DNA from 4 places in the Buttiauxella sp. genome. Region 3 is predicted to be linked to each of the others. Evidence: predicted binding sites of a transcription regulator. Region 3 holds the regulator's gene; each other region holds the start of a gene.

What was found. Region 3 encodes Fur, which represses iron uptake genes when iron is present. Its sites were predicted from a motif close to ATAATAATGAGAACNACTATCAA; they were not measured.
Region 1: sufA (Fe-S cluster assembly scaffold SufA) is a predicted target of Fur. The motif match lies at 6,358-6,380, and genes of this name have one in related genera.
Region 2: fes (enterochelin esterase) is a predicted target of Fur. The motif match lies at 5,740-5,762, and genes of this name have one in related genera.
Region 4: WBL83_RS02860 (siderophore-interacting protein) is a predicted target of Fur. The motif match lies at 1,219-1,241, and genes of this name have one in related genera.

What each region holds. Positions count from the first base shown of each region.
Region 1 is NZ_JBAVHX010000004.1:372,441-379,903, forward strand. It holds gene ldtE (L,D-transpeptidase LdtE) at 1-688, opposite strand, end outside; gene sufE (cysteine desulfuration protein SufE) at 789-1,205, opposite strand; gene sufS (cysteine desulfurase SufS) at 1,219-2,439, opposite strand; gene sufD (Fe-S cluster assembly protein SufD) at 2,436-3,716, opposite strand; gene sufC (Fe-S cluster assembly ATPase SufC) at 3,691-4,437, opposite strand; gene sufB (Fe-S cluster assembly protein SufB) at 4,454-5,938, opposite strand; gene sufA (Fe-S cluster assembly scaffold SufA) at 5,947-6,315, opposite strand; gene WBL83_RS02155 (aminoglycoside phosphotransferase family protein) at 6,729-7,463, opposite strand, start outside.
Region 2 is NZ_JBAVHX010000009.1:29,098-36,560, reverse strand. It holds gene WBL83_RS07130 (HigA family addiction module antitoxin) at 1-185, shown strand, start outside; gene WBL83_RS07125 (enterobactin synthase subunit F) at 249-4,187, opposite strand; gene WBL83_RS07120 (MbtH family protein) at 4,195-4,416, opposite strand; gene fes (enterochelin esterase) at 4,434-5,681, opposite strand; gene WBL83_RS07110 (TonB-dependent siderophore receptor) at 5,961-7,463, shown strand, end outside.
Region 3 is NZ_JBAVHX010000009.1:239,139-246,601, reverse strand. It holds gene pgm (phosphoglucomutase (alpha-D-glucose-1,6-bisphosphate-dependent)) at 1-1,557, opposite strand, end outside; gene seqA (replication initiation negative regulator SeqA) at 1,583-2,128, opposite strand; gene ybfF (esterase) at 2,323-3,099, shown strand; gene ybfE (LexA regulated protein) at 3,235-3,516, shown strand; gene fldA (flavodoxin FldA) at 3,668-4,198, shown strand; gene fur (ferric iron uptake transcriptional regulator) at 4,481-4,933, shown strand; gene chiQ (ChiQ/YbfN family lipoprotein) at 5,024-5,350, opposite strand; gene chiP (chitoporin ChiP) at 5,398-6,795, opposite strand; gene glnS (glutamine--tRNA ligase) at 7,258-7,463, opposite strand, start outside.
Region 4 is NZ_JBAVHX010000004.1:519,541-527,003, reverse strand. It holds gene iutA (ferric aerobactin receptor IutA) at 1-1,147, opposite strand, end outside; gene WBL83_RS02860 (siderophore-interacting protein) at 1,341-2,234, shown strand; gene WBL83_RS02855 (TetR/AcrR family transcriptional regulator) at 2,286-2,918, opposite strand; gene bhsA (multiple stress resistance protein BhsA) at 3,167-3,424, shown strand; gene ldtC (L,D-transpeptidase LdtC) at 3,621-4,541, opposite strand; gene mfd (transcription-repair coupling factor) at 4,768-7,463, opposite strand, start outside.

The DNA.
Region 1 (7,463 bases), on a different contig from region 3:
TGCCCACCGACACCTGGCTGAACACAGCCTTGATATCTGGCGCACGCATTCGCATACAGCCCGAACTCACACGCAAGCCGATGCTATTACGCGCATTGGTGCCATGAATCAGATATTCACCACCGCCCTGCTCAAGACGCAGAGCGTAGCGTCCTAGCGGGTTATTTGGCCCTGCTGGCACCATCGCAGGCAGCGTGATGCCTTGTGCGGCTGAACGAGCGCGGATATTTGCCGTTGGCGTCCAGGTTGGATTTGGGATCCTCTGGCTGATGCGAGTCACCATCACAGGTGTTTCTCGCCCAAGCTGACCAATGCCGAGGGGGTAAACCTCAACACGATTCTGCCCTGGCGGATAATAATACAACCGCAGTTCAGCAAGATTGATAACAATACCCACGCGCGGAGCATCCGGAAGGATCATTTGCGACGGTATAGTTAACTCACTGCCAGGTTTGGGTAAGAAAGGATCAACAGTATTGTTTGCCTCCATTAACAGTAACACGCCGGTATTATATTTCGCCGCGACTGCCTCCAGGTTTTTACCGTCATTAGGAACAATGTAGGTTTGATTTTGACCTATTATTCGGCTGCCAGGTGGCGGCAATAAATAGTCAACGGCCCATGCTGACTGGCTTGCGGCCAGAGCAGAGAGTAAAACTAATGTTATTTGAGAGAACGCGCGCTTCATACTGAATTCCTGTATTCACCGGCTGAATGCCGGAATGCTGAAAGCCGTACGAGGTAATTAAATTACCTCGCGTTAACAGGATGAAAGCTGTTCTTTGAGTTTAGCTAAGATTGGCGGCTTTGGTGCGGATTGCGCGGATCATTGCTTCAAGCCCCTGGGAGCGAGACGGTGTAAGGTGTTGAGCAAGCTCAAGTTTCTCAAACCACGGGCGGACGTCAAACGCGACAATATCCTGCGCAGTCATCTGTTGGTAGAGAATAAACACGATTGCAATCAGCCCCTTGACGATTGCGGCATCACTATCACCTTCAAGCGTGATCACACCATCAGATTGTTGGTGCATGACAATCCACACCTGGCTCTGGCAGCCCTGAATGGTGTTTTCCGCTTTGCGCTCGCTTTCCGGAAACGCCGGCAACCGCCCGCCAAGTTCAATGATGTAGAGATACTTGTCTTCCCAGTTGCTGCAACGACTGAAATTTTTCAGCAACTTTTCTTTGTCTGGCATGGTGGCCATGGCTTTCTCCCTGTTAGCCCAACAGACGATGGATGCGCTGTAAGCCTGCCACCAGCCGATCCACCTCTTCTTCAGTGTTGTACATGGCGAACGAGGCACGACACATCGCCGGAACCTGGTAGAACGCCATTAACGGCATCGCGCAATGGTGACCGGTACGAACCGCAATACCATAGTTATCGAGGAAACTCCCCACGTCATAAGCGTGATGTTTGCCCAGATTAAACGCGATAACGCCGAGTCGCTGGTCCGGACCATAAATCGTCAGGTCCGGAACCGCGTTTAGCGCCTGCTGTGCGTAGCGCATCAGCGATTGCTCATACTCGCTCACCTCAGCCAGATTAAGGCTCTCGACATAGCGCAACGCAGCGCCCAGCCCGATAATGCCTGCGGTATTAGGCGTACCCGCTTCAAAGCGCCACGGTGCAGCGGCGTAAGTGGTGCCAGCCGTCAGGCTAACACTTGCGATCATCGACCCACCCCCTTCCCATGGCGGCATGTTTTGCAGGATTTCTTCGCGCGCATACAGCACGCCAATCCCCGTCGGGCCATAGATTTTATGGCCGGAGAACAGATAGAAATCGCAGTCCAGCGCTTGCACATCGATAGCGTGGTGCATGATGGCCTGTGCGCCATCCACCAGCACTTTTACCCCTGCCTGATGGGCGGTGGCAATCATCTCCTGCACCGGGTTTTCAGTACCCAGTACGTTTGAAACATGAGTAATCGCCAGCAGTTTGGTGTGTTCGTCAATCAGCGTCGGGAACACATCCAGTTGCAGCGTGCCGTCCGGATTGAGGGGGATGACGCGTAATGTCGCGCCTGTATGCTCGCAGAGAATTTGCCACGGTACGATATTGGCATGGTGCTCCATGGTGGAAATAATGATGTTATCTCCCGCCTGGATATTAGCGCGCCCCCAGCTATTGGCGACCAGGTTAATGCCTTCGGTGGTGCCACGAACAAAAACGATCTCTTCGGGCGATCGCGCATTAATAAAACGCGAAACCTGGTTACGCACGTTTTCCATTAACTGTGTCGCTTCTGCGCTCAGTGTATGGATGCCGCGATGCACCGCTGCATAACCGTGGCTGTAAAAATCCAGCTCGGCGTCGATAACCGCTTGCGGCTTTTGTGCGCTCGCCGCGCTGTCTAAATAGACCAGCGGTTGCCCGTTCACTTCCCGACTCAGAATAGGAAAATCAGCCCGCACCCGTTCTATGGAAAAACTCATGCTTCGCCCCCTGCAAAGCGCTGGCCGATCCTCGCCAGCACCTGCTGTTTCAATGCCTCATCACGAATGCTCTCCGTAAGCTCTGCGGCAAAGGCAAAAATAATCATCTGAAGTGCAGCCTGTTCTTTAATCCCACGCGAACGCAGGTAGAACATCTGTTCATCATCGATGCGGCCAATGGTCGCGCCATGGCTGCATTTCACGTCATCGGCATAAATTTCAAGCTGTGGTTTGGTGTCCACTTCCGCCAGACGCCCCAGCAACAAGTTGTTGTTGGTCATCTGTCCGTCAGTTTTGATGGCGTGCTGCGCCACTTTAATCATGCCGTTAAACACCGCGCGCCCTTTATCGCGCACAATGGTTTTATGCAGTTGTCGGCTGTTGCAGTAGCCCTTGTTATGTTCAAGCCAGGTGCGGGTATCACACACTTCGTTATTCACCGGCAACGCCAGGCTGTTCATACGAAGCGTGGTGTTTTCACCGTTAAGCTGCGTGCTGGTGTTATGGCGCAACACTGCCGCCCCCAGCAGGAAGCTGTTGGTATCCACGTTGGCATCCTGGCCGAGCAGCAAATCGTTATGCGCGAAGTGGTAACTTTGGGCGTTTTCAAACGCCAGCTTGTCATGGTGCAAATGAGCGTTTGCTGCCACCTCCGCCGTAAAGCGCGCGCCCGTAAAATGCGGGTGCTCACCCTGGCTGACGTAATGTTCGATGACCGACGCACGCGCGCCTTCGCCCAGCGACAAATGGTGGCGATAATGCGCGGTACTCATCTCGCCCTGTGCGCTGCCACGAGTGACATGCATCAGCAGCAGAGCTTTAGCGGGGCTGTGATTACGCGCCACGCGAATGTGCGTCACCGTCTCAGCCAGGCTTTCGGTGAGATGCAGGAACACTTCGCCCTGCACCGCCGCAGGCAACGACTCTCGATGAGTATCAATGGTGACGTCAAACCCGCTGTTGGTCAGATCGTCGCTCAGATCAGCGCTAAATCGCCCGTCGACAAACACCAGACGCCAGGCGTCCAGCGACAAGGCCAGCGTGTCACGTTCAATTTCGCTTAACGCTTGCGATGCAGGCAAAACAAACTGGTTATTGAGCAGCCCTTCAAGCGGCGTGTATTTCCAGTTTTCATGTTTGCGTGTTGGCAGCCCCAGGCGCAGCATTTGCTGCATATGTTCCTGGGCTTCTTTGCTGCGTGTGTCGCCCTGGGTTTCAAACAGGTGATGCCACTGTTGTAGGGCGTTGCCGTTACTGCTGTTCGGTAAGCCAGCCATAACCCTGCTCCTCCAGTTGTTTCACCAGACTGAAATCCCCTGATTTCACAATTCGCCCCTGATAAAGCACATGAACAAAATCAGGTTTGATGTAGTCAAGAATACGCTGGTAGTGGGTGACGATGACAAACGCCCTGTGACCATCGCGCAGGGAATTCACCCCTTCCGCAACCACTTTCAACGCATCAATGTCGAGCCCAGAATCTGATTCATCCAGGATACAAAGTTCAGGTTCGAGAACCGCCATTTGCAGAATATCGTTGCGTTTTTTCTCACCACCGGAGAAACCGACGTTCACCGAACGGGTCAGCAAATCTTCCGGCATTTTCAGCAATTTGATTTTTTCCTCCATCAAATCCTGGAAATCGAAACGGTCGAGAGCCTCTTTGCCACGATATTCGCGCACCGCATTCAGCGCGGTTTGCAGGAAGAACTGGTTACTGACGCCCGGGATTTCTACCGGATACTGGAAGGCCATGAAAATGCCTTCTCCGGCGCGATCTTCCGGCGATAATTCCAGCAGATCTTTGCCCTTAAAATGCACCTGTCCGCCAGTGACTTCATAGTCTTCACGCCCGGCGAGCGTGGCAGAAAGCGTACTTTTCCCTGAGCCGTTCGGCCCCATAATCGCGTGCACTTCACCCGGTTTAATTTCAAGGCTTAAGCCGCGCAGGATCGCTTTGTCCTCAACGCTTACCTGTAGATCTTTAATGCTCAGCATAATTTTCCCTTAATTCTTATCCGACGCTGTGTTCAAGGCTAATCGCTAATAATTTTTGTGCTTCCACCGCGAATTCGAGCGGCAGTTCCGAGAACACGTCTTTACAGAATCCATTGACGATCATTGAAATCGCATCGTCCTGTGGTATCCCGCGTTGCAGGCAGTAGAACAACTGGTCTTCCCCGATACGCGAGGTGGTCGCTTCATGTTCCAGTTGGGCGGTGTTGTTGCGGCATTCGACATACGGGAAGGTATGCGCCCCGCTGTCCGGCCCAATAAGCATGGAGTCGCACTGGGTAAAGTTACGGGCGTTGGTGGCGGTCGGCATGATTTTCACCAGCCCGCGATAGCTGTTCTGGCTGTGTCCGGCAGAGATGCCTTTCGAGATAATCGTCGATTTGGTGTTTTTGCCGATGTGGATCATCTTGGTGCCGGTGTCAGCCTGCTGATGCCCGGCCGTCAACGCCACGGAGAAAAACTCACCGATGGAGTTATCACCGCGCAAAATCACGCTGGGGTATTTCCAGGTAATCGCCGAGCCGGTTTCGGACTGCGTCCAGGACATTTTACTGTTCGCCCCTTCGCACAACGCACGCTTGGTGACGAAGTTCAGGATGCCGCCCGTATTGCCGTCGCCCGGGAACCAGTTTTGCACCGTGGAATATTTCACTTCAGCATCTTTATGAATGATGACTTCCACCACGGCGGCGTGCAGCTGATAGCTGTCGCGCACCGGTGCGGAGCATCCTTCAATGTAACTGACATAACTGCCTTCATCCGCCACTAAAATGGTGCGTTCAAACTGGCCGGTTTTCTCGGCGTTAATGCGGAAATAGGTCGAGAGCTCCATCGGGCAACGCACACCTTTGGGCACATAAATAAAGGTGCCATCGGAAGCCACTGCCGCATTGAGTGCCGCGAAGAAGTTGTCGTTACTCGGAACAACAGTACCGAGATACTTCTGTACCAGCTCCGGGAATTCATGAATCGCTTCACCAAAAGAGCAGAAAATAATGCCCTGCCCGGAGAGTTTTTCACGATACGTGGTGGCAACAGAGACGGAGTCAAAAATCGCATCCATAGCAATATTTGAGCCTTCACGCACCGGCACCCCGAGCTGTTTGAACGCTTCTTCCACTTCGCCCGTCAGATAGGCGTTGCTGCCCGGCTGCTGGACAGCGCCGGGTTGCGATTCGCAGTTGTCATCGCAGCTGCCACAGGATGGTGCGGAGTAATAACTGTAATCCTGATAGTTGAGTTTGTCGTAATGAGCCTTCAGCCAGTGCGGTTCTTCCATTTCAAGCCAGGCGCGGAAAGCGCTCAGGCGAAACTCCAGCATCCATTCAGGTTCATTACGTCGCGCAGAGATCGCCCGCACGACATCTTCGTTGATGCCGTGAGCCAGTTCGTCAGTTTTGAGCTGGGTGAAAAAGCCTTCTTTGTAGTGATGGCCACCCGCCCAGGTTTGCACTTCTTCAGACGTTTCAGTGTTACGTGACATAATCCCGCCTACACCCCAAAGCTTTCACCACAACCACATTCGTGTTGTGCTTTCGGGTTGTTGAATTTGAAAATTTCGTTTAATCCTTCATGCACGTAATCGACTTCCGTCCCGTCGATAAACGGCATCGCAGATAGCGGTACCCACAGCTTCGCGCCGTCGGTTTCAAAAAGGAGATCGTCAGGTTTTGGCTCTTTTACGCTATCGAGCACGTAGCCAAAGCCCGCGCAACCTGTCTGTTTTATGCCCAGACGGACGCCGAGAAAGCCGGGTTGCTGGCTTGCCAGTTTGCGAATATGTGAGCACGCATCAGGGGTTAACGTCAGTCCCTTCCAGGCGAATTCACTGGGATCGAAGCTACCGGTTTGCACATCCATAGTTCACCTCTTCATGTTTTGCCGCCCAAAGGCCAATACCCTATGTTAATGATAACAATTATCAATACAACATCCTGATAACAGGGGTATTCGGAAAATGCTTCATTTTTAGTCGCCTTAACTAAGGATAGACCCTGCTGAAACTCTTGCAGACGGTGATATGAGCTATTTAACTCACTGATACAACGAGGATTAATCTGTAGAAAGAAAGCATAGGTGATAGAAAGTAAAAGATGTATAGAGAATACCGATTTATGCGATAGGTAACCTAAAATGCCTGAAAACAACGATTTACTGGAACATCAACAGTTTAACTATTTCTGTTTAATCTGGTGACGTGAAAATAGTCCACCACTTCCTGTTGCAAGATCCAGACAGGTGGCCTACGGGACATTTAACTCGAGACTGGCTGTTCACTGATTCAGTTCGGACAATGCCAGCGCTGCAACTTCTAATGCTATGGATGCTGTTTCGTTGCTCTCAAATGACCATATTGTTGAGAGTCCGCACCACGCAATTATCCATTTGAGTAGACGCTCTCTATCAAGGCCCGCCATTTCGCAAACGAGATTCAGTCGTTGTTTAAATATTCCTGGGAGAGTAGCAACCCGGGGCACAGGATTGCCAAGATCCGGATTGGTATAAATATTGGCAAAGTCGAATCCTCGTTCACCGATGATTCCTTTTGGATCAATGGCCAGCCAGCCTGAGGCACCGAAATCAAGAACGTTCTCATGATGTAAGTCGCCATGTAATACGACTAACTCTTGTGGAGTCGATAACAACTCTTCTGCTATTTCAGCGCTACGCGCCAGGATGCCGCCATACTGCTGGGCTGCTGATTGAAGAGGAAAAAACCACTCATCCAGAGTCGGAAGTTGTGGTAAAGGACGTTTTGGGATGGTGTGAAGTCTGTTTGCTGTAAGGCATAAAATCCGACACGCCTCAGCATCCTGACCTTCCCGGGACATAGAGGAGAGTGATGCCTCCCCCATTGCGCGTGCGAGAAGAATGGCTTCATTTTCATATGCAATAACCTGTGCTGCGCCATTTCCTTCCCACCATGACATCAGAGCATTACCGGATTGCTCATCCGCATCATCTGTGATTTTAAGCATGGCTTTCATACCTCCTGTTACTGTCTCAAC
Region 2 (7,463 bases), 210 kb from region 3:
GTAAACTCACGACAGACATGGCCTTCAGACTAGCCAAAGCATTTGATACTTCAGTAGATTTTTGGCTCAACCTACAAACCAACCTCGATATCTGGGAAATTCAAAATGACCCACGTACCCAGGTAGAAATCAGCCGCATTATTACGCTTAAAGAGATGCTGGAGCGTAAAGCCCGGGCAGCATAGGCGACACGGTGGATGGTGCTAACGCTTATCTGTAGGTCGGATAAGCGTAGCGCCATCCGACACTTAAGCTAATACCCGCTGCAACACCGGGCCAATTTCCACAAAAGCCTCTGGCGAAATAATATCGACGTGGGCGCAGTCCAGACGGAAAACTTCAAGTTCAGCTATCCACGGTGCCCAGGTTTTTTGCGGATCCATTCCTTCAGGTAAGGTACGTTCGGCAACAAACAACGTCGCTTTCCCGCCAAATGGCGCACTTTTCGCGGTCGTTAGCAACCGCACTGCATCACCGTAGTTCCCTTCGATGGCCTCGAATAACGCACTGGACGTTTGGCTCTGTTGTGCTGCCACAAAGGCTTCACGTTCACGGTTAATCTCGTCTAATACCGCAGGATCGAGTTCATTCGCTCCCTTTTCCGCCCAGTTTTGTGTTTCTGGTGGCCAGGTATCAAGCAGCCCAAGGAAAGCAACTTCTTCGCCTGCCGCCTCGAGTCTCGCCGCAATACCCTGCGCCAGCGTCCCGCCTAACGAATATCCCATCAGATAATACGGGCCATGCGGCTGAAGCTGACGCAGGGTTTGCAGATGTGAGTCGCACACTTGCGCCAGATTTTCCGCCTGCTGCATCGGGCCTGTCGGGCGAGGTGACTGAATGCCGGTAATCGACCAGCGCGGGTCGAGGTAACGTTGCAACACACTAAATTGCCATGCAAAACCCGATGCCGGATGGAAGCAGTAAAGCGTCGGCCCATGGCTTTTACGCAGCGGCAGTACCGCGTCAAAACCCGCGCGCCCCGCCTCTTCTTCGCTCTGCTCTTGCGCCAGAGTTTGAGCAAGTTGGCCGACGGTGGACGCCACCATCACCTGCCCCACCGTCACCGGCCTTGCAAGAGTGCGACGCAATTCAGCAGACAGCCGCATCGCCAGTAATGAATGGCCGCCAAGGGCAAAGAAGTCATCATCGACCGACTGAATTTCACAGCCCAACAACCGGGCGAAAGCCTCTGCGATAACGGTTTCCAGCTGCGATTCAGGCGCTCGCCCCGTCGCGCCTGACGCCAGTTCTGGTAACGGCAGAGCTTTGCGATCCAGCTTGCCGTTGGCGCTGAGCGGGAATTCATCCAGCTGGATGAGCGTTACCGGCACCATATGCGCAGGCAGAACCGCGCTAAGCTGTTCACGCAATGGCTCAAGAGGCAAAGCCTGACCCGATGCTGAAACCACGTAACCGACCAACTGGCGTGCATCACCCCCGCTGGCCGCCGCCTGGTTCAGCACACAGGCATGAGTGACCGCTTGCGCGACATCCGGTAACGCCTGCAACGCGCGGTCGATATCCCCTAATTCAATACGCTGACCACGGATTTTTAACTGGTCATCACTGCGCCCGAGATATTCCACCGCGCCGTCATCCAGCCAGCGCGCCACATCACCGGTACGATACATCCGCAGGCCTGGGGCAAAAGGATCGGCGACAAAGCGGCTGGCGGTGAGATCCGGGCGGGATAAATAGCCCTGCGCCAGCTGAATACCCGTGAGGTAAAGATCGCCGGCAATGCCTGGCGGAACCGGGCGCATCGCAGAGTCCAGGATGCGTAAACCGGTATTCCACACCGGCCAGCCAATCGGCACGCTGCTTCCGGATACCCGCGCCAGTTCATCACCAAACGCCGGATACCAGCTCACGTCAACCGCGGCTTCCGTTGGCCCGTAAAGGTTGTGCAACGGTGCATGGGTCAGGTATTCCCACTGGCGGCACAGCTCGGTTGGCAGCGCCTCTCCGCTACAGAAAACGCGACGTAATGTGCCACAGCTGGCAATCGCCTCGTCGTCATTCAGTGCCGCGACAAACGCACTTAACATCGACGGCACAAAATGGGTGGTCGTGACGCGATAACGGCTAAACAACTGCTGTAACGCCTCAGGATCGCGGTGCGCTTCCGGCGGAGCCATCACCAGTTGTGCGCCGACCAGATACGGCCAGAAGAACTCCCACACCGACACATCAAAACTGCACGGAGTTTTCTGTAAAACCACATCATCGTCGGTTAACGGATAATGATTTTGCATCCACAACAAGCGGTTAACGATAGCCTGTTGCCCCACCATCACCCCTTTCGGGCGCCCCGTTGAACCGGAGGTGAAAATCACATACGCGGTGTGTTCAGGAAGCGAAAGGGAGTGGCGTTCCGGCAAATTCCGGGTGTCCAGCAACGTCTGGTAACTGAAGGTTTGCAAACTCTGGAGGCAACTAAAACGTGGCAGCTGATCTTCGGCGGTTAGCAGCAAACGTGGCGCCGCATCTTCCAGCATCATATGCAGACGGTCATCGGGATAACCGGTATCGAGCGGCAACCAGGCAGCACCCACTTCCACAATGGCCTGCAACGCCAGTGATAAAAACACCGAACGCGGTAATGCCACAGCGACCACATCGCCTGGTTTCACCCCACGCGCCTGCAACTCACACGCCAGGGCACGCACTTGTTGATGCATCTCGCGATAGCTGAACTGATGGTGTTCATCCGCCAGTGCAGGAGCATCAGGCGTACGCAGAACCTGTTCGGCAATTAACTGGCTGAGCGTTGTCGCCGGAACCGGCGTTTGCGTGGCATTGACGCTGTCCAGTAATGCGGTTTCGGACTGATGCAGCAGTTGAGCGTCAACACAACGTAATGCGGGATTGGCCGCAAACTGGCGCAAAAGAAGCGGTAAACGATCGAGATGTTGCTGCAACGTGTGCGCTTTATAACGCCCGGCATTGGCGAGGATCTCAAGGGAGAAGTCACCTTGCTCGCTGATATACAGCGCAATTTCCAGATCACGCACCGGCCCCGATGCCAGTTGATGGGTTATCCCTTCCATGCCATTGAAATCGAGTCGGTAATCGAACATTTTCAGGTTCAGTACCGGACCATATAACGGCTCGCCGCTGGACACGTTCCCTAAATCACGCTGAATTTGTTCGGCATCGTAGCGCTGGTAACGGCGCATGCCTTTTAACTCTTTCGCCAGATTTGCGGCCAGTGCCGCAAGGGTAAAGTCAGGTTCGATACGCACACCAAAGGGGAGCACGTTTAACACCGGGCCGGTTGCACACAACGCAGCAGAACCCATGCGGCGCATGAAGATGAAGCCCGCAGAATAGTCCACGCGTCCGCTTAAGCGCCCGAGCCACAAAGCCACCAGCCCTATTGCCATATCGGCGGCGGTGAGATTTTTAAGGCGTGCGCTGTTCACCAGTTCCTGAAACTCAGTGCGGTCAACATGCAGCGACTGGCGAATCAGTTGCGTGGTAGACCCAGGTCCTGTCAGCGGTGTGGTTGAAAGCGTTGCCGGAGGCGGCAGCTGTTGGGTTTTAGTCGCCCAAAACGCGGCATCGCGCTGCCAGGCGTCAGATTTTTGGTACTGCTGGTATTCGCTGACCACCTCTTTAAACGGGGTAAATGGGGCGGGTTCAGGTGTCTGGTCCTGGCAGTAAGCGCTATAAATATTGGCGATACGGCGGGTAATGGCGGTGAAACTGAAGCCATCGACGACCAAATGGTGGAAACGTTGATACCAGAACCAGCGCGTGTCACCTACGCGCAGTAGTTGATGATGGTAAAGCGGTTTGCCGCTACTGATGCGTAAATCCTGCCCGAGATCGTCGCGCATAATCGCGAGTGCTGCCGCTTCAGGATCAGTGGCTCCACGCAGATCCTGGCAAACTGGCTGCGTGAATGAAGCGTCAGGAACCACCCACTGACGCGCTTCGCCATCCACTTCACTAAAGCGCATGCAAAGGGTGTCAGCCTCTTTCATTCCGGCAACGATGGCCTGACACAGCAGCGCTTCATTAAGCTCACCGTTTACTTCAACATAATGAGCCACACTCCATGCATTGGCATGTGGCGATAGCTGATCCGCCATCCAGATGCCGGGCTGCGCCGCGACGAGGGGCATACTGTCGAGATGAGTGTCGGGATCCGTATCGAGAGGTTGTTCTTGTGCAGGTGTCATTATCAATTCACTCACCGCTCACCCCAACTTGCGCAAAGGTTGAGGGCTGTAACTGTGTCCAGTTTTCAAGCAGCCAACGCTGACATTCGTCGTGTGATGCGGGTTCACAAACCACCTGCCAGCCATCCGGTAATGCGCAATGTTCAGGCCATAAACTGAACTGCCGTAGCGCATTTTCAAGAATGAAAAAACGGCTCTGCAACGAGTCGAATGGATTATTGAATTCCATGCCTTACTCCTTTTTTATCAATGCCCGTCATACTTCGCATCGCGGGACTCATAAGGCGTTTTCCACAGCCAGGCTAAACCGTCTAGCAGTCCGCCTCGCCAGCAAAGCGCATCGTGCCCACCGTCAACCTGACGGTAGAAAACAGCTCGCTGTGTTTGTTGTAGTAAGGGATAAATTCGTTGATTGACCTGATGGATGAGCGGTTCTCTGACCCCTGCTTCCAGATAAATACGTAACGGTTTGTCGCACTGCAGCCCGTCTTCAAGCTGCTGTATTAGTTGCCCACCCTGTCCTGCGGTTTCACGCTTCGGCCACCAGTACGAACCGGACTGGCTCAGCACACAGCCAAATTGTTCCGGCCAGTGGAGTGCGGCATAAAGCGCTGACAGCCCACCAAAACTTTGCCCCGCCACCACCGTGGTTTCCGGGTTTTCACGCCAAAGGACATGGGTGCGAAGCAGTGGCAAAAGTTCGTCTTGTACCGCACACCAGAATTGCGCATTACACGGCAGTTCGTTACTGCGCGTCGCGTTGTCGATGACATCAATCAGCACGTAGACCGCAGGCGGCAACTCTCCGGCATCCGTTTGCGCCTGTAACGCGGGCCATACGGGCATCCCTTCTGCCCAGAATTGCCCATCGAGCAAAATCGCTAGCGGGCGCTGCTCAGGAGATGCGTCGCCGGTGGCGAAAATCCACACCCTGCGCTGATTGTTTAATCGCGTGCTACTCCAGGTGATGCACTGCGCCTCGTGGTATGGCGGTTCGAGGTGTTCCCAGGCGGCTTGCGCTGGCGCATCTGGCAGATGAAGTGCGGACATCGGATGACCACGTCCGCCGTGCCAGCTTTCGGGATTGAGCGGGTCGGCAATCGCGCGCGGCAGCAGCTTTCGCCAGCCTTCACGCAATGCCATACGATCCGGCACCATGCCTTCAAAAGCTTGCGCGGGGAAATCCTCTTCGCAGGACGAAGGGATAAAACAGTAACTGCCGCGCCAGGTGCTGCTGAGTTGGGTTTCCCAGTGCCAGACATCGGTGCCCGCCAGGCGTTCAAGCGTTTGCGGACGAGAGCGTTGGTGATGGTCGGTGACGCCAGTGATGTAAATCCAGACTCGTTTAGTCGGTGAGGTTTTTTCGCAGCCTTGCGGGTCGCGCCACCAAAAATCCACCTTACATTGACCGTCTTTTTCACAGGTCACGGAGGGGATCCCTTGCGCCCGTTTTGCCTGCCACCAGCCTTCACTTCCTGTCAGCAAATTTTCCACTCGAACATAACCCTATGAAATTATTGATAACGATCAATAATCCTGAAATATATTGATAATACTATTGATAATTATTTTCATTTGCAATAGCGTATTTCCGCGCTTTGAGCTACCAGCTTCCTGGTGCAAAAACAATAAATTGCCGAACTGACCGCACAATTCCCTCATTTCAGGGCGACTGGCGGGGAGATTTCGGTATCACTAAGTGGAATCCATGCTGTGCTCGATCCCTCTGGGAACGGAATAACGCCGGGTACAGCGGAAAAGCAGGCCGCCATAATGAATAAAAAAATTAACTATTCCCTCGCGATGCTGATTAATTTGGGGATATACGGAGCCGCTGCTCCTGCCTTTGCGGCAGAACAGACGGCAGCTGCAACGGCTCAAACCGCTGCTTCCGCGAACGACAACACACAAAATCCTGGTGACGAAGACACCATGGTGGTGACCGCGGCCGAGCAAAACTTGCAGGCTCCTGGTGTTTCCACCATCACCGCTGAGGAGCTGAAAAAGCGCCCGCCAGCTCGTGATATTTCCGAAATTGTCCGCACCATGCCGGGCGTGAACCTGACCGGCAACTCCACCAGTGGTCAGCGCGGTAACGGTCGCCAGATTGATATTCGCGGCATGGGTCCGGAAAACACCCTGATCCTCATCGACGGTAAACCGGTGACCAGCCGTAACTCCGTGCGTCTGGGCTGGCGTGGCGAGCGTGATACGCGCGGCGACGCAAGCTGGGTACCACCAGAAATGGTTGAACGCATTGAAGTGATTCGTGGCCCTGCGGCTGCGCGTTACGGTAACGGTGCGGCAGGCGGCGTGGTGAATATCATCACCAAAAAAGGCACCGGCGAGTGGCACGGTTCCTGGAACACCTATCTCAATGCGCCTGAGCACAAAGATGAAGGCTCGACCAAACGTACCAACTTTAGCCTGAATGGCCCGCTGGGCGGAGATTTCAGCTTCCGTCTGTACGGTAACCTGGACAAAACTCAGGCCGACGCCTGGGACATTAACCAGGGTCATCAGTCTGAACGTACCGGGATTTACGCGGATACGCTGCCAGCTGGCCGCGAAGGTGTGATCAATAAAGACATCAACGGTGTGGTGCGTTGGGACTTTGCGCCGATGCAGTCACTGGAACTGGAAGCGGGCTACAGCCGCCAGGGTAACCTCTATTCCGGCGATACGCAGAACACCAACACCAACCAAATCGTTAAAGATAACTATGGCAACGAGACGAACCGTCTTTATCGCCAGAACTACTCATTGACCTGGAATGGCGCCTGGGATGACGGCCTGACCACCAGCAACTGGGTGCAATACGAGCACACCCGCAACTCGCGCATGCAGGAAGGTCTGGCAGGCGGTACTGAAGGTATCTTCTCCAGCGATAAGTTCAGTGATATCGACCTGAGCGACGTGCTGTTGCACAGCGAAGTGAACATCCCGATTGATTATCTTGTGAATCAAAATCTGACGCTGGGTACCGAATGGAACCAGCAGAAGATGAAAGATTTAAGCTCAAATAATCAAACATTTATGGGCGGTGATATTCCAGGATCCAGCAGCACCGACCGTAGCCCGTACTCCCAGGCCGAGATCTTCTCGTTGTTTGCTGAAGACAACATGGAATTGACCGACAGCACCATGCTGACGCCGGGCCTGCGTTTTGATCACCACAGTATTGTGGGCAACAACTGGAGCCCGTCACTGAACCTGTCTCAAGGTTTAGGCGATGACTTCACCCTGAAAATGGGGATCGCACAAGCATATAAAGCG
Region 3 (7,463 bases):
ACAGTAAATCTTGTACGCATCTTCCGTACCGGAAGGACGTGCCGCAAACCAGCCGTTGTCGGTCATCACTTTCAGGCCGCCGATAGAAGCACCGTTACCCGGAGCTGCCGTTAAGCGTGCGGTAATCGGGTCGCCTGCCAGAGTGCTGGCGCTTACCATTTCCGGAGAAAGTTTAGACAAGGCGGCTTTCTGCGCAGACGTCGCGGACGCTTGCAGACGGTTGTAGCTTGGCGCACCGAAACGGGCAGCCAGTTCGTCATAATGCTGCTGCGGGTTTTTGCCGGTTACGGCAGTAATTTCCGCCGCCAGCAGGCACATGATGATGCCGTCTTTATCCGTGGACCACGGCGTGCCGTCGAAACGCAGGAACGATGCCCCTGCACTCTCTTCGCCACCAAAACCGAAGCTGCCATCGAACAAGCCATCAACAAACCATTTGAAACCGACGGGTACTTCTACCAGTTTACGGCCCAAATCATTGACGACACGGTCAATCATTGCCGATGACACCAGCGTTTTACCGACTGCCACATCTTTGCCCCACTGCGGGCGATGCTGGAACAGGTAGTTGATCGCAACGGCCAGATAATGGTTCGGGTTCATCAGGCCTGCTGGCGTGACGATACCGTGGCGGTCGTAATCCGGGTCATTGGCGAAAGCCAGGTCGAATTTGTCACGCAGTGCCAGCAAACCTTCCATCGCGCATTCAGACGAGCAATCCATACGGATAGCGCCGTCTTTATCGAGATGCATAAAGCGGAAAGTTTGATCGACATGATCGTTAACAATTGTCAGATCCAGATTGTAGTGTTTTGCGATGCGCTGCCAGTATTCGATACCGGAACCACCGAGTGGATCAACACCCAGTTTGAGGCCAGCTTTTTGGATGGCGGCCATATCGACGATATCCACCAGCCCTTCGATAAATGGCTGCACCAGATCTTGTTCTTGCACGTGGCCGCTTTTCCACGCCTGATCAAGAGAAATGCGTTTCACGTCTTTCAGGCCAGCGGCTAACAATGCGTTAGCGCGGTCTTCGACGACTTTGGTGACGTTGGTATCAGCCGGGCCACCATTTGGCGGGTTGTATTTGATACCACCATCATCAGGCGGGTTGTGCGAAGGCGTGATGACGATACCATCTGCCTGTGCGCCACCATTTTTGTTATGCGTCAGAATGGCATGCGAAATTGCAGGCGTTGGCGTGTAGCCATTTGCCTGCTGCACAATGACGTCCACACCGTTCGCAGCCAGCACTTCCAGCACCGAGATAAACGCCGGTTCGGACAACGCGTGGGTGTCTTTACCAACGTAGCACGGCCCGGTAATTCCGTTTTTTGCACGATCTTCGGCAATCGCCTGAGCAATGGCCAGAATGTGAGGTTCGTTAAAGCTATGACGTGCCGCACTCCCACGGTGACCGGAGGTTCCGAACTTCACCGCGTGTTCGCTATTCCCTACTTCTGGCTTCAGCACGTAATACTGGGCCGTCAGTTGGGCTACGTTAATCAAATCGCTCTGTTGTGCCGGTTGTCCTGCACGAGGGTGGTTAGCCATTAGCCTTTCCTTCTGACGCGAGGTGTTAGATTGTGCCGCAAACCTTTTCAATCAATTCCGCCGGGAACTGCATTGACTGCATGATGTGTTCGATCATGCTGCATTTACGGCCTGTATTGGTGTTGGTAATGACCCAGTACGGTGTGCCTGGAACATGTTTTGGTTTGGTCTGGTTGCCATTTTGCAGCAGCGTTTGCTCGTTACCTGCAAAATAGACACGCGTACGACCATGCAGCGACTCGGTCGCTTCACCAAAGGCATGTGCATCGAGGGTATACAGAGTAGAAAGCACCATCATGAAACGATTAACCGCTTTCTTTTGCTCCGCATATTCATCGGAAAGCAACAATTCACGAACCGCACGAACACGATCGCGTGATTTGTTTACGGGTTTGGCTTCCGGGGTAGCAGCAACAGATGCTGTCTGGCCGGTAGTTACTGGTGTAGCAGGAGTTTGACCGGCGCTAAATTTCAGCATGCGCCGTAAAATATCGGACGCGCTTTCACCAATGTGCTGCGTGTGGCTGGCAATGTAGCGATAGAGCTCGTCATCAACTTCAATTGTTTTCATCTTAATCCGGTGCGGTATCTTTTCTGAATTCAAGTTGTTGGAATTATAAGTACATATTCGCACAAATCCCAACCTCGGGTAGCGCCAAACTTTTGTCACACCACAAAGTCAGACTAGACTGAATGTTTGCGGCTCTGCGGCAGAATGCCGTTATGATACCCTAACCAAACGAAGTAAAAAAAAAGAACTTTGCCATGAAATTGAATGCTCGCCTGCAAACTGCGCAACAATCGACTAGTAATTCCCCCATCGTCCTGATCCACGGTCTTTTTGGTAGCCTTGATAATCTGGGCGTGCTGGCCCGCGACCTTGGGCAAGATCATGACTTGCTGCAAATTGATCTTCGCAATCATGGATTATCCCCACGCAGTCCTGAGATGAACTATGCCGCGATGGCCAAGGATGTGGTTGAAACGCTCGATGAATATGGCTTTGAGAAAGCGATAATTATCGGCCATTCCATGGGCGGAAAAGTGGCGATGGCGTTAACCGCTATTGCGCCTGAGCGTATTGATAAATTGGTGCTGATTGACATCGCGCCGGTGGATTATCAGGTTCGTCGCCATGATGAGATTTTTGCGGCTATTAATGCCGTGAGCGCCGCAGAAGTGAAAACTCGCCAGCAGGCGGCAACCGTCATGCGTGAGTACCTTAATGAAGAGGGCGTTATCCACTTCTTGCTGAAATCGTTTGCCGACGGTGAATGGAAGTTTAATGTTCCGGTTTTGTGGGAGCAGTACGAGAATATTGTCGGCTGGCAAACTATCCCGACATGGAACGAGCCCGCTCTGTTTATCCGGGGTGGCGCGTCTCCTTATGTTGACGAATCGCACCGCGAAACCCTGCTTGCACAGTTTCCGCAAGCTCGCGCTCATGTGGTTGCCGGTGCAGGACACTGGGTTCATGCCGAAAAACCTGATGCTGTTTTGCGCGCAATCCATCGTTTTATCGATCCAACAGCGGCAAACTGATTAAAAACAGACCGACTGGCCATTAGATACGGCTAACGCGTTGGCGCGCAAGCCATGCTGATGTATGATTGCGCGCTAAAATGCGCCAGAGCACCCCGCTCCGTGCCACCTGAATTCCCTGTCAGTAGTTTAATCATGGCAAAAGAACAAACGGACCGTACTACATTAGATCTGTTCGCGGACGAGCGTCGCCCCGGGCGACCAAAAACCAATCCGCTGACGCGTGATGAGCAATTGCGTATCAACAAACGCAACCAGCTCAAGCGCGACAAAGTACGCGGCCTGAAGCGAGTGGAGTTGAAGCTCAATAACGATGCAGTTGATGCACTTAATCATCTGGCTGAAGCACGCAATATCAGTCGTAGTGAGTTGATTGAAGAGATTCTTCTCGCGCAACTGAAGCAGCATCTCAGTTAGTTTTAATGCTGTTGCCCGGCTGACGATGTTGCAGTCTGTGCACATCAGGGTGATAGCAGTTTCCGCCCCGCAATGTGTTCTGCTATGATTGCCCTATCTGTGGCCAAATAGCAGCCACCATACCATTAAGTTTCAAGAGGTTATTTTACTCATGGCAATCGTAGGCATTTTTTTCGGCAGCGACACTGGTAACACCGAAAATATCGCGAAGATGATTCAAAAACAGCTCGGTAAAGACGTTGCTGAGGTGCATGACATTGCTAAGAGCAGCAAAGAAGACCTGGAAGGCTTCGATATTCTGCTTCTCGGCATTCCAACGTGGTATTACGGTGAAGCGCAATGCGACTGGGATGATTTCTTCCCGACTCTGGAAGAAGTTGATTTCAATGGCAAACTGGTAGCCCTGTTCGGCTGTGGCGACCAGGAAGACTACGCAGAATACTTCTGTGACGCATTAGGCACTATCCGCGACATTATTGAGCCGCGCGGTGCTGCAATTGTGGGTCACTGGCCAACTGCTGGCTACCATTTTGAGGCGTCTAAGGGTCTTGCTGATGACGATCACTTTGTGGGTCTGGCTATCGATGAAGACCGTCAACCTGAACTGACTGCACAACGTGTGCAACAGTGGGTAAAACAGGTTTCTGAAGAACTGAACCTGGCTGATATCCTCAACGCTTGATGCTACATGTGACGCAACCATTGGGTTGCGTCACATTGATAGATTATTCCGATTAAAATAATCGCTACAAATTTTTAACTTTTCAGTTTGTCCCTGTACAATGACCTCCTGACTAAATAGCTAACAAGGCAAATAAATCGCGACTCAGACGCCATTTTTTAGCTTGATTATGCATAATACTTGCGGTTTCCATTTAGAATTGGCAGTTCTATAATGAGACGCATTCATCTTAACGCTCACCCTGAGTCCGAGCGATCCGTTAAGCAACAGGACAATTTCCGCATGACTGACAATAATACCGCATTGAAGAAGGCCGGCCTGAAAGTCACGCTTCCGCGATTAAAAATCCTTGAAGTGTTGCAGGGTCCGGTGAACCACCATGTCAGTGCGGAAGACTTATATAAACGTCTGATTGATATGGGCGAAGAGATTGGTCTCGCCACAGTTTATCGTGTACTAAACCAGTTTGATGATGCAGGCATTGTCACTCGTCATAACTTCGAAGGCGGCAAATCCGTATTCGAGCTGACACAGCAGCATCACCACGACCATCTGATTTGCCTGGATTGCGGCAAAGTTATTGAATTCAGCGATGATTCAATCGAATCTCGTCAGCGTGAAATCGCATCACGCCATGGTATTCGTCTGACCAACCACAGCCTGTATCTGTATGGTCACTGCGCTGAAGGTGATTGCCGTACCGACGAAAATGCACACGAAATCAGCGAAAAATAATCCGCACATTTGGCCACGCTAACCTGGTGGTCAGATATAAAAAAACCGGTGAAGAAACTCACCGGTTTTTTTATTGGCTGAATTCGACCATTACTTATTGTTAGCGCGAATCTCTTGCCAGATTTTATCGCATTTCGCTTTGACGGCCTGGTCATTACCGGTGCGCGTTGCCTGGATGCAATTCTGGTAATCCAGGGTGCGAACGGTCTCTTTCTGTGCGAACTCGTGGTGTTCTTTCTCCTGAGCCAACACATTCAGCACGCTCTGACAGGCCTGAATTTTATCCGGATTCCCTTCAGCGGTATTGATACAGGCGCTATAAGCCTGTTTTAGTTTTGAATCTTCTGGTGCCGCTTTTGGCTGTGCGCAGGCGCTCAAACCTAGAGCCATCAATGTGACCAAAATGATTTTTTTCATGCTCGATATCCTTAACAAAACCGGGCGTGTTACCGCCCGGAATCAAATCAGAAAATAGTGAACGGTGCGATGACGATAAATTTCACGTCATACTCATCCTGGAAGATGTTGCCGTAACCACCGCCCCAGCTTGGGATATCGGAGTGGTTGTCGTACTGAGTGAAGTGCAGTTTGAAGAGCGTACCTTTCGCACGGCCATCCTGAATGGTGTACAACGCATCAAGGCTGTACGCAGATTCTTTCAGGCGGCTGTCGGCATCGTAGTAACCGTCAGTCGTTGGTTTAGAGCTTGGTTTAGCATCCCATGCATAAACATAAGATGCCCCTACCGCCCAGCCAGCAAGATCCCAGTTGCTCAGGTCATACATGGCACCGGCGAAGACTGCTTTCTCGCCGTTGGCGTTGAAGTCAGAACGGTTGTCCCACCACACATCAAGACGACCGTTTGAGGATGCGTAAGTTGGGGTCATACGTTGCAGGAAGTAACCCTGCTGTCCATCTGCTTTAACCATGGTTCCTTCAAGACGCAGGTCAACCTGACCCACTTTGTAGCCGAAGGTCAGTGCTTGTAACCACGCTGTGCCGTCATAAAGATCGTTGACGCTGCCGTCAGAGACTTTATCGCGTGAACCGTAGAACTGGTAGCTGGTACTCAGTGGGCTACCAGCAATATCAAATTTGTAGCTCGCTTTAGTGAAGTACTGGTCGATATACCCTTCCGCCTGACCGAATGCCGCTTCGAGGATCAGATCATTTTTGAAGTCATATTTCGCGCCCAGTGAGTGCAGATAATCGACGTTGGTGTTCTTATCATTCTGATAGAACTTGTCCATTTCCAGATGCCATGGCGCTTTGTACTCGTTGGTCCACATGTACGAGAAGCTCAGAGCACCGGAATCGCCATAATCAAAGTTTGCACCGGCTTCAGCACCCTGATACGTACCAGGCATGAAGCTCCAGTGTGGTGCTAGCAGAGATTGTCCCGTTGGCTGAATGTAACCAGCGCGAGCCCAGACAGGGCCGTATTTGAATTTAGCTGCAGCTTTATAAAGACTAATCCCACTCTTATCGCCGGAATAATCTTCATCGTAAGCTTTATTCGAAGAGGAAAATGCGATTTCGTTAGGGTGGCCGCTGTTGCCATTTTCTGCCATTTCAATAGCAGTAAAGGCTGCGACATCCAGACCAAACATGTCTGCGGCATAACCAGACTGGAAGTCCAGGTTTGCGTTCCAGGTTGCGTGCGCAAGGTTCGTTTCGTATTTATTGGTGTTGACGTCTTTACGGTCACGCTCACGCTGCCAGTAATAAACACCACCGGTCAGAGTTGAGTCATCAATAAAACCTGCTGCACTTGCCTGAGGGATGACAATCAGTCCTGAAAGAGCCGTGACACCAGCGATTGCAAGCGCCAGCGCACTACGTTTGCCACTAAACGTACGCATATAATATTCCTCTTTGACGTATAAATAGTCGCTGGACGTTAAAAGACGTCACATCGCGAAAAAAAGTAAAAATGCCTAACGGCTAAAGCGGTTATCAATATTTTCCCGCATTACTGCTCCCCACAAGACTATTTTTCGCGACGCGAATTATCAATGCTTTTGTAAGAGTTCATTCCGATATTATGACAGAGAGCACATAATTTATGAGCATTTGTAACAAATGGCAGGCAAAGTTGTTTGTGCTGATAATGACGACTATTTTTACACAAAGCTCTATATGAGAGCGCTCACATAATTAAATGAAGAATTTATTATGCTCTCAGGTTGACCAAAAGAAAGAATACAGGACGGGCGCTAAATAGCATTAATTCGCATCGCGAATATGATGAAAGGGATTAACAGATAATGATCAGGCGAAAAAAAACGCCGCTGATAGCGGCGTTTATATAAGACGATTTTTTGTTATTCGCCTATTTTAGCCCAGGTGTCACGCAAGCCAACGGTACGGTTAAATACCAGTTTTTCAGCAGTTGCATAACGGCTATCGAGGCAGAAATAACCTTCACGCTCGAACTGATACGCTTTACCTTTTTCCGCATTTTGCAGACTCGGTTCCACGAAACCTTGCTTAATAACCAGAGACTCTAGGTTAATCGTGGCAAAGAAAT
Region 4 (7,463 bases), on a different contig from region 3:
CTTTCGCCAAATCAAAGAACATCTGATTCGAGGTAAAGCTCTCGTGATCGGCGTCGACACCATACGTTATCTGCCAGCCGTCGAGCGGTTGGCTGGTCAGCGCCAGTTTTGCACCGTACTGGTCAGTGTCTTGCTGAGAAGCGGAGAAGCTGGTGACCGTGTTACGGGTCAGCGTCGGGAACGGATAGAACGTCAGCGATTCATCACGATAATAAATCTGCCCAACCAATTCCTGGCCGAGGAAATCGCTGTTGGAGTATTGCAGGCTAATCAGATGGCGTTCGGTGCCAGGAATGCGGTCTGAATTCAGCTCATCGCTAACATACGCCTTGCCGTTACCGGTTACTGCAGAAAAATTCTGCCCCAGATTAAGGCCGTAATCATCATCACCCTGGCTTTTGTAGTACTGCGTCACCAACTGGAGTTGTTGAGTTTCATCAATATTTAACGTACCGGTGCCCATTACATCCAGACGGTCTGAATATTGCAAACCGGTCTGGGTATTGTCGAGCAAGGTCTGGTCGCCATTGCCATCAAACCAACCGCCAAACTTTTGATAAGCCACTGAAAGACGCCCGGAAGCATGGTCGTTACCACCTGATATGGCACCCGCAACACGCTCATCATGATCTTTGCTGCTGTTGAAACCTGATTTAAGACCGGTTTCAAATTCCATCTGAGTTTCAGGCTGGCCTTTTTTGGTCACGATATTAATCAGGCCACCGGTACTGCCGCCGCCATACAGTGACGTGGCGCCGGAGATGACTTCAATATGCTCGATATTGAACGGGTCAATAGAATCCAACTGGCGACTATCGGTACGGGACGAGTTCAGGCGCACACCATCCACTAACACCACGATAGAACGGCCACGCATATTCATGCCGTAGTTGGTACGACTCTGGCTACCCACATCCAGACCAGGAATGAGCTGCGCAAGGGCATCTTTCAGCTCTTTGCCACCCTGGATCTGTTGTTCAAGCTCAGCACCTTCGATAACCCAGGTGGTCTGCGCCATCTCAGCAACGGTGCGGTGCATACGGTTGGCAGAAACCGTAATGTTTTCTTCGGACGTTTGCTGTGCGAAAGCCGGAGACATCATCGCCAGAAGCAACGGGTTAAGCACCCAGCGCGCGTTTTTATGCATCATCATCTTTCCTTGGATGGGAAATAATTAACATTTAAAAATGTTTTGTAATATGAACGCACAGAATTTTGCCGATAACGGTTCTCATTATCAATCTCAATTGATAGTATTTCTCAAATTAATCTTATGAATAATCACATGATTTCTGTGGTTTACTTTTTCAAGCGTGGCCGTGAGCGGCAAAGGAGTCGAAATGTCTGGAGTGCAAGGCTATCGATTGTTTAATGTGCAGCTAGTGAATAAATCGCAGGTTTCACCATCACTGTTGAGCCTGGTATTTGGCGGCGTCGATGTTGCCAGAATGAAATGTGATTCGCCGGACCAACGAATCAAAATGCTATTCCCATCAGAGGATGGCTCGATCCCCGCTTTGCCTGAGCAAGCGCAGTGGTATCAGTTGCTGCAAGAATTGCCCAAAGAGAAGCGGCCGATTGTGCGCACTTACACCTTGCGCCACGTTGACCGCGAGCGCCAGGAGGTGACGGTTGAATTCGTCAGTCATGGAACAGAAGGACCGGCCTCCGCATGGGCGATCGCCTCGAAACCCGGTGATCAAATCCAAATCGTCGCCCCCAATGCAGATTACCCGCAAGACAGCGGCGGTTATGAATGGACGCCACCGGCAGGCTTGCGTCAGGGATTAATTATTGCCGATGAAACCGCACTGCCAGCGGCGCGGGGGATTCTTGAATTGCTGGCGGCTCAGCAAAACCCTCCGCAAATCCAGGCATTTTTTGAAGTGCCAGAGCAGGGGGATTGTGTTGATTTAAGCGAATTTAGCTTCGCCCGTATTCACTGGTTGCCGCGTAAACCCGCGAATGCCAGCCACGGCGAGTGCTTATTACCTGCGGTAAAAGCCGAAGCGCAACTGCCTAAAACGGCTGGAGTTGTTGAAGCGATCAACGAGGAAGCTGAAGGCGAATTGCTGTGGGATAAAGCCACCACCGACAGTACGACGTTTTATGGATGGGTTGCCGGGGAATCGACTGTGGTGAAAATGCTGCGGCGTTATTTGATTGGGGAATGTGGGGTAAACCACGATGCTATCAACTTTATGGCTTACTGGAGTAAAGGACGCCAGAAATAAAGTACTGCAAAAGATAAGGCGGATGAATTTGAGTAATCCGCCTCACTGCATTTAGATTTTCTTCAGTTCAGGCATCAGACGCATGGTGGTGTTCACTATCTGCAAAAGCTCGTCATAGCTGGCGTTTTCACGCGCACTTACCGACATCCCCTGAATAATACAGCACAGGTATTTAGCCAGCTTACGAACGCAGCTGCTGGCAGGTATTTCACCTTTCTCCTGACGTTTAGTCAGAAAACGTACCAACGTTTCTTCCTGCATCGACTGGCGTGTTTTTATCACGGCGGCAATATCTTCCGAAGAGGCCGCAAGTACTGACGAAGTACAGATAATAAAACATCCCGTTGGTGTGTCTTTCTCGGTAAAGAGTTTGGCAATCAACGATAAATAATCTTCCAACGCTTCTTCAAGCGTCCGTTCTTCGCAGAACAAGCACGCCTCACGCATTTGCGTAAAACGCGCAATATAACGATCCAGCACCGCCCGGAATAGCCCTTCTTTATTGGTGAATTCGGCATACAGCGTCGGGGCTTTTGCGCCCGTAGCTTCGACCAAATGCGCCATCGAGGTGGCTTCATAACCGTGTTGCCAGAACAGAGCCATGGCCTTGTCGAGTGCTGCTTCCCTGTCAAACACCTTCGGACGGCCACGGCTTTTTTTAATGCAACTTGTATCAGATGACATGTGCGCCGTTGAACCTTTGTCTGTTTAATGAACGATCATTATAAAAATAAAAACCCGCAGTAGCTACAGGCATTTAGGATAAAAATAAATTAATCCTATCTTAATGATAAATAGTACTTTTATAAAATAGTTAATGAACGTTATAAAATTAATTTGACGTGTGATGCAGATCACGTTTATGATTTAGTTATCGATCGTTAAGTAAATAACTTTACGACCTTACAAATCAACTGCTCAAGGTACATAACATGAAAAACGTAAAAACTCTGATCGCTGCCGTTGTTCTTAGCTCAGTTTCTTTCGCAAGCTTCGCCGCTGTAGAAGTGCAAGCCACTCCAGCAGGCCAACAGAAAATCGGTACTGTGACTGCAACAGCCGGGACTAACCTCGATTCTCTGGAAGCGCAACTTGCTGAAAAAGCAGACCAAATGGGTGCAAGTTCTTACCGTATTACTTCAGTGACTGGCCCAAATACTTTGCACGGGACTGCGGTTATCTATAAGTAAATAACTACCCTCTGAGCATTGCTTAAGAATCCAAAAAAAGGCCCTGTTAAAAACAGGGCCTTTAAGCTCAACATAAACCTCTTCCCAGGTCTGATAAGCGCAGCGTCATCTGACAAAACTGATGAAAATGGTGGATGACGCTAACGCTTATCCACCCTACAACACCTGTTTAGTATCTATTCACCAATGGAAAAAGCTAAATTTCGTTGGTTGGAACGCTCTGTGCGTTCACCTCTACTGGCATACCAGAACGGTGTTGCATCGCTTGTTCCATCACCACGGCATCCGTTTCAGTTGCGGACTGGAACTGTTTCATCTGCTCGGTCAGCACGATCGGCAGCACTTTGGGATCGTCATTAATATCTTTCGACAGCGGCTGATGCACTTCCACTAAACGGGTGCCATCGGGTTCGACCGAGGTTTTGATCGCGGTATTGATGATTCGCACAGGCGTGCCGACCGGCATCTCTTTATACAGAGCTTTAATATCGTCATCGCGCAGGCGAATGCAACCAGAACTCACGCGCATCCCAATACCAAAGTCAGCGTTGGTGCCGTGTAACAGGTAGACACCACCATGGGCGGCGAGGCGAATCGCATGGTGACCCATTGGGTTATCCGGCCCGGCTGGCACCACGCCTGGGAGTTTGATGCCATTTGCCAGGTAACGTGCGCGGATATTGGCAGTTGGCGTCCAGGTTGGGTTGGCTCGCTTATCTGAAACGGTCGTCACCATGGTTGGCGTCACGGTGTCTCCACCCAGTTGGCCAATACCAATCGGGTAAACGGTGACGCTGTTTTTACCTGCCGGATAGTAATACACCCGCAACTCGGCGAGGTTAAGTACCAGCCCCTGGCGAGGCGCATCAGGTAACAACATCTGACGCGGGATGGTCAGCACGCTTCCTGCACGAGGAACATAAGGGTCAACACCTGGATTTGCCTGCAGTAAAGCCAGGAAACCGACATTGTATTTTTTCGCAATCGCCTCAAGCGACCCCCCATTATCCTCCACCACATGGAAAAAATTCTTGCCGATCAGACGGCTTCCTTCGGGCGGCAAAGGGTAAGAGTTGGCGGCAGCTTGAAACGAGGCCATTGTTGCGCTAACCAGCATAATCGAAGCCAGCCAGCGAATGACGCGAGCTTTGCGGGATATTGAAACGCTCTGAGAGGTCGTCACGGTAAACCTTTTAAAGTATGCGGATGTTATAAAAAAGTTAATCGATGATTATGACGGGAGAGCGTGTAGGGAAATCCTGGTGGATTGAAAGGATGTGTAAATGTTTCAAATTGAGTGCCTTAGAGATATCTAAGGCACTTTAGTCAGTTTCTGCGCGTGATTATGCCGCTGCGTTCTGCGCCAGCTGATGCATGAAGTTACGCACCCATTCCATGCGAGCTTTGCGATCGGCGAGATCTTCAATAAATTTCAGTCGGGTTGGCCCATCGAGACGGTAATGTTGCGGCTGTTTTTGCAGTAAACCAATCAGCCATACCGGATTCACATGGTTCTTCTCGGCAAATTCAATCACGCCACCTTTCTCGTTACCTTCGATTTTACGCACACCCAACTTCTGCGCCTGCTGGCGTAACGCAGCAATATCCAGCAAGTTGCGAGCCGGATCCGGTAACAAACCAAAGCGGTCGATCAACTCCACTTTAAGTTCGTCGAGTTCATGGCCGGTTTTTGCACTGGCGATGCGCTTGTAGAACGACAGGCGCGTGTTGACGTCCGGGATGAAATCATCCGGCAGCAGGGCAGGCATACGCAGTTCGACTTCGGTCTGGCTGCTGGTCAAATCTTCAAGTGACGGCTCACGGCCATCTTTAAGGGCATCGACCGCGTTTTCCAGCATTTCCATGTATAGCGAGAAACCGATACTTTCCATGGAACCGCTTTGGCCTTCGCCGAGCAATTCACCGGCACCACGAATTTCCAGGTCATGCGTGGCGAGGGCAAAACCGGCACCCAAATCTTCGAGAGACGCGATAGCCTCGAGGCGTTTTTGCGCGTCGGTGGTCATCGCTTTTGGATGCGGCGTCAGCAACCATGCATACGCCTGGTGATGCGAACGCCCGACACGGCCACGCAACTGGTGCAACTGCGCAAGGCCGAAATGATCCGCGCGTTCGATGATAATGGTATTCGCGGTCGGAATATCGATACCGGTTTCGATAATCGTGGTACAAACCAGAACGTTGAAACGCTGGTGGTGGAAGTCGTTCATCACGCGTTCCAGCTCACGTTCACGCATCTGGCCGTGACCAATGGTGATGCGCGCTTCGGGCACTAACGCCGCGAGGCGGTCTGCCGCTTTCTGGATATTTTCCACATCGTTATAAAGATAGTAAACCTGCCCGCCACGCAGCACTTCACGCAGAATCGCTTCGCGGACCACAAGTTCATCGTACTGACGCACGAAGGTTTTCACCGCCAGGCGACGCGCCGGGGGAGTGGCGATAATCGACAAATCTCGCATCCCGCTCATCGCCATATTCAGCGTACGCGGAATCGGTGTGGCGGTCAGCGTGAGGATATCGACGTCAGCGCGCATCGCTTTAATCCGCTCTTTATGGCGCACACCAAAGCGATGCTCTTCATCGACAATCAGCAGCCCCAGGTCTTTCATCTTCACATCATTTTGCAGCAGCTTATGGGTGCCGATAAGGATATCGACTTTCCCTTCGCTGGCATCTTGCAGGATTTGCGCTTGCTCTTTGGCGGTACGAAAACGCGACAGCATTTCGATGCGCACCGGCCAGTTGGCAAAACGGTCTCGGAAGTTATCCAGATGTTGTTGGGCGAGCAGGGTGGTCGGCACCAGCACGGCCACTTGCTTATGGTTTTCCACGGCGAGGAAGGCAGCGCGCATCGCCACTTCGGTTTTACCAAAGCCCACATCACCACACACCAGTCGGTCCATTGCCAGCGGTTGGCACATGTCGCTCAACACGGCATTAATCGCCTGAGCCTGATCTGGCGTGGTTTCAAACGGGAACGCGTCGCAGAACAGTTGATACTGTTCGCGGTCATGCTTAAAGGCAAAGCCTTGTTTTGCGGCACGCTGCGCATAAATATCCAGCAATTCCGCAGCCACATCGCGCACTTTCTCGGCGGCTTTCTGGCGTGCGCGTGACCAGGCATCGCTGCCGAGTTTATGCAGCGGCGCATTTTCTTCGGCTCCCCCCGCGTAGCGGCTTATCAGATGCAGCGATGAAACCGGCACGTAGAGTTTGGCGTCACCGTGATAGGTCAGCATCAGGTATTCGCCAGTGATGCCGCCCGCTTCAAGGGTGGTTAAACCGGCATAACGGCCAACCCCATGTTCCAGATGCACCACCGGTTGCCCGGTATGCAGCTCGGCAAGGTTGCGAATCAGGGTATCGGGGTTAATGGTGCGACGGCTATCCTGACGGCGACGACTGACGCGCTCGCCCAGCAGATCACTTTCACAAATCAATGCACGATTGCGCAGGGTATCGATGAACCCATGCTCGCTGGAACCCTGCATTAAATAGCGGCCATTATCTGCCGCCTCATCAAGACGATAGATACGTTTTGGTGCCACTTTTATGCGAGATAGCAGCTCGCCCAGCGCTTCACGACGGCCTTCACTTTCGACGGAAAACACGACTGGCCCGGCGAACGACTCAAGGAATTTACGCAGGTTATCGAGAGGCGCTTTCTGCTGCGCCTGAACGGAAAGGTCTGGCAACGGGCGATAACCCAGATTGGTGAACGCGGCTTTGTCAGCCAGAGATTCAGTTTTGAGCTGAATACGCGGCCAGGCTTTTAACTCGCTGAACAGTTCGTCGACACGCAGCCACAGACTTTCCGGCGGCAACAGCGGACGCATCGGGTCAACGCCGCGATTTTCGAAACGGGCAAATGTATCCTGCCAGAAACGCTCAGCACTGGTTTCGATGTCGCCGGTATTGATAAGCAACGTGTTTTTCGGGAAATAGCTAAATAGCGGGGGGAGTGGTTCGCTGAAGAACAGCGGCTGCCAGTATTCAATCCCGGCAGGGAGCGTGC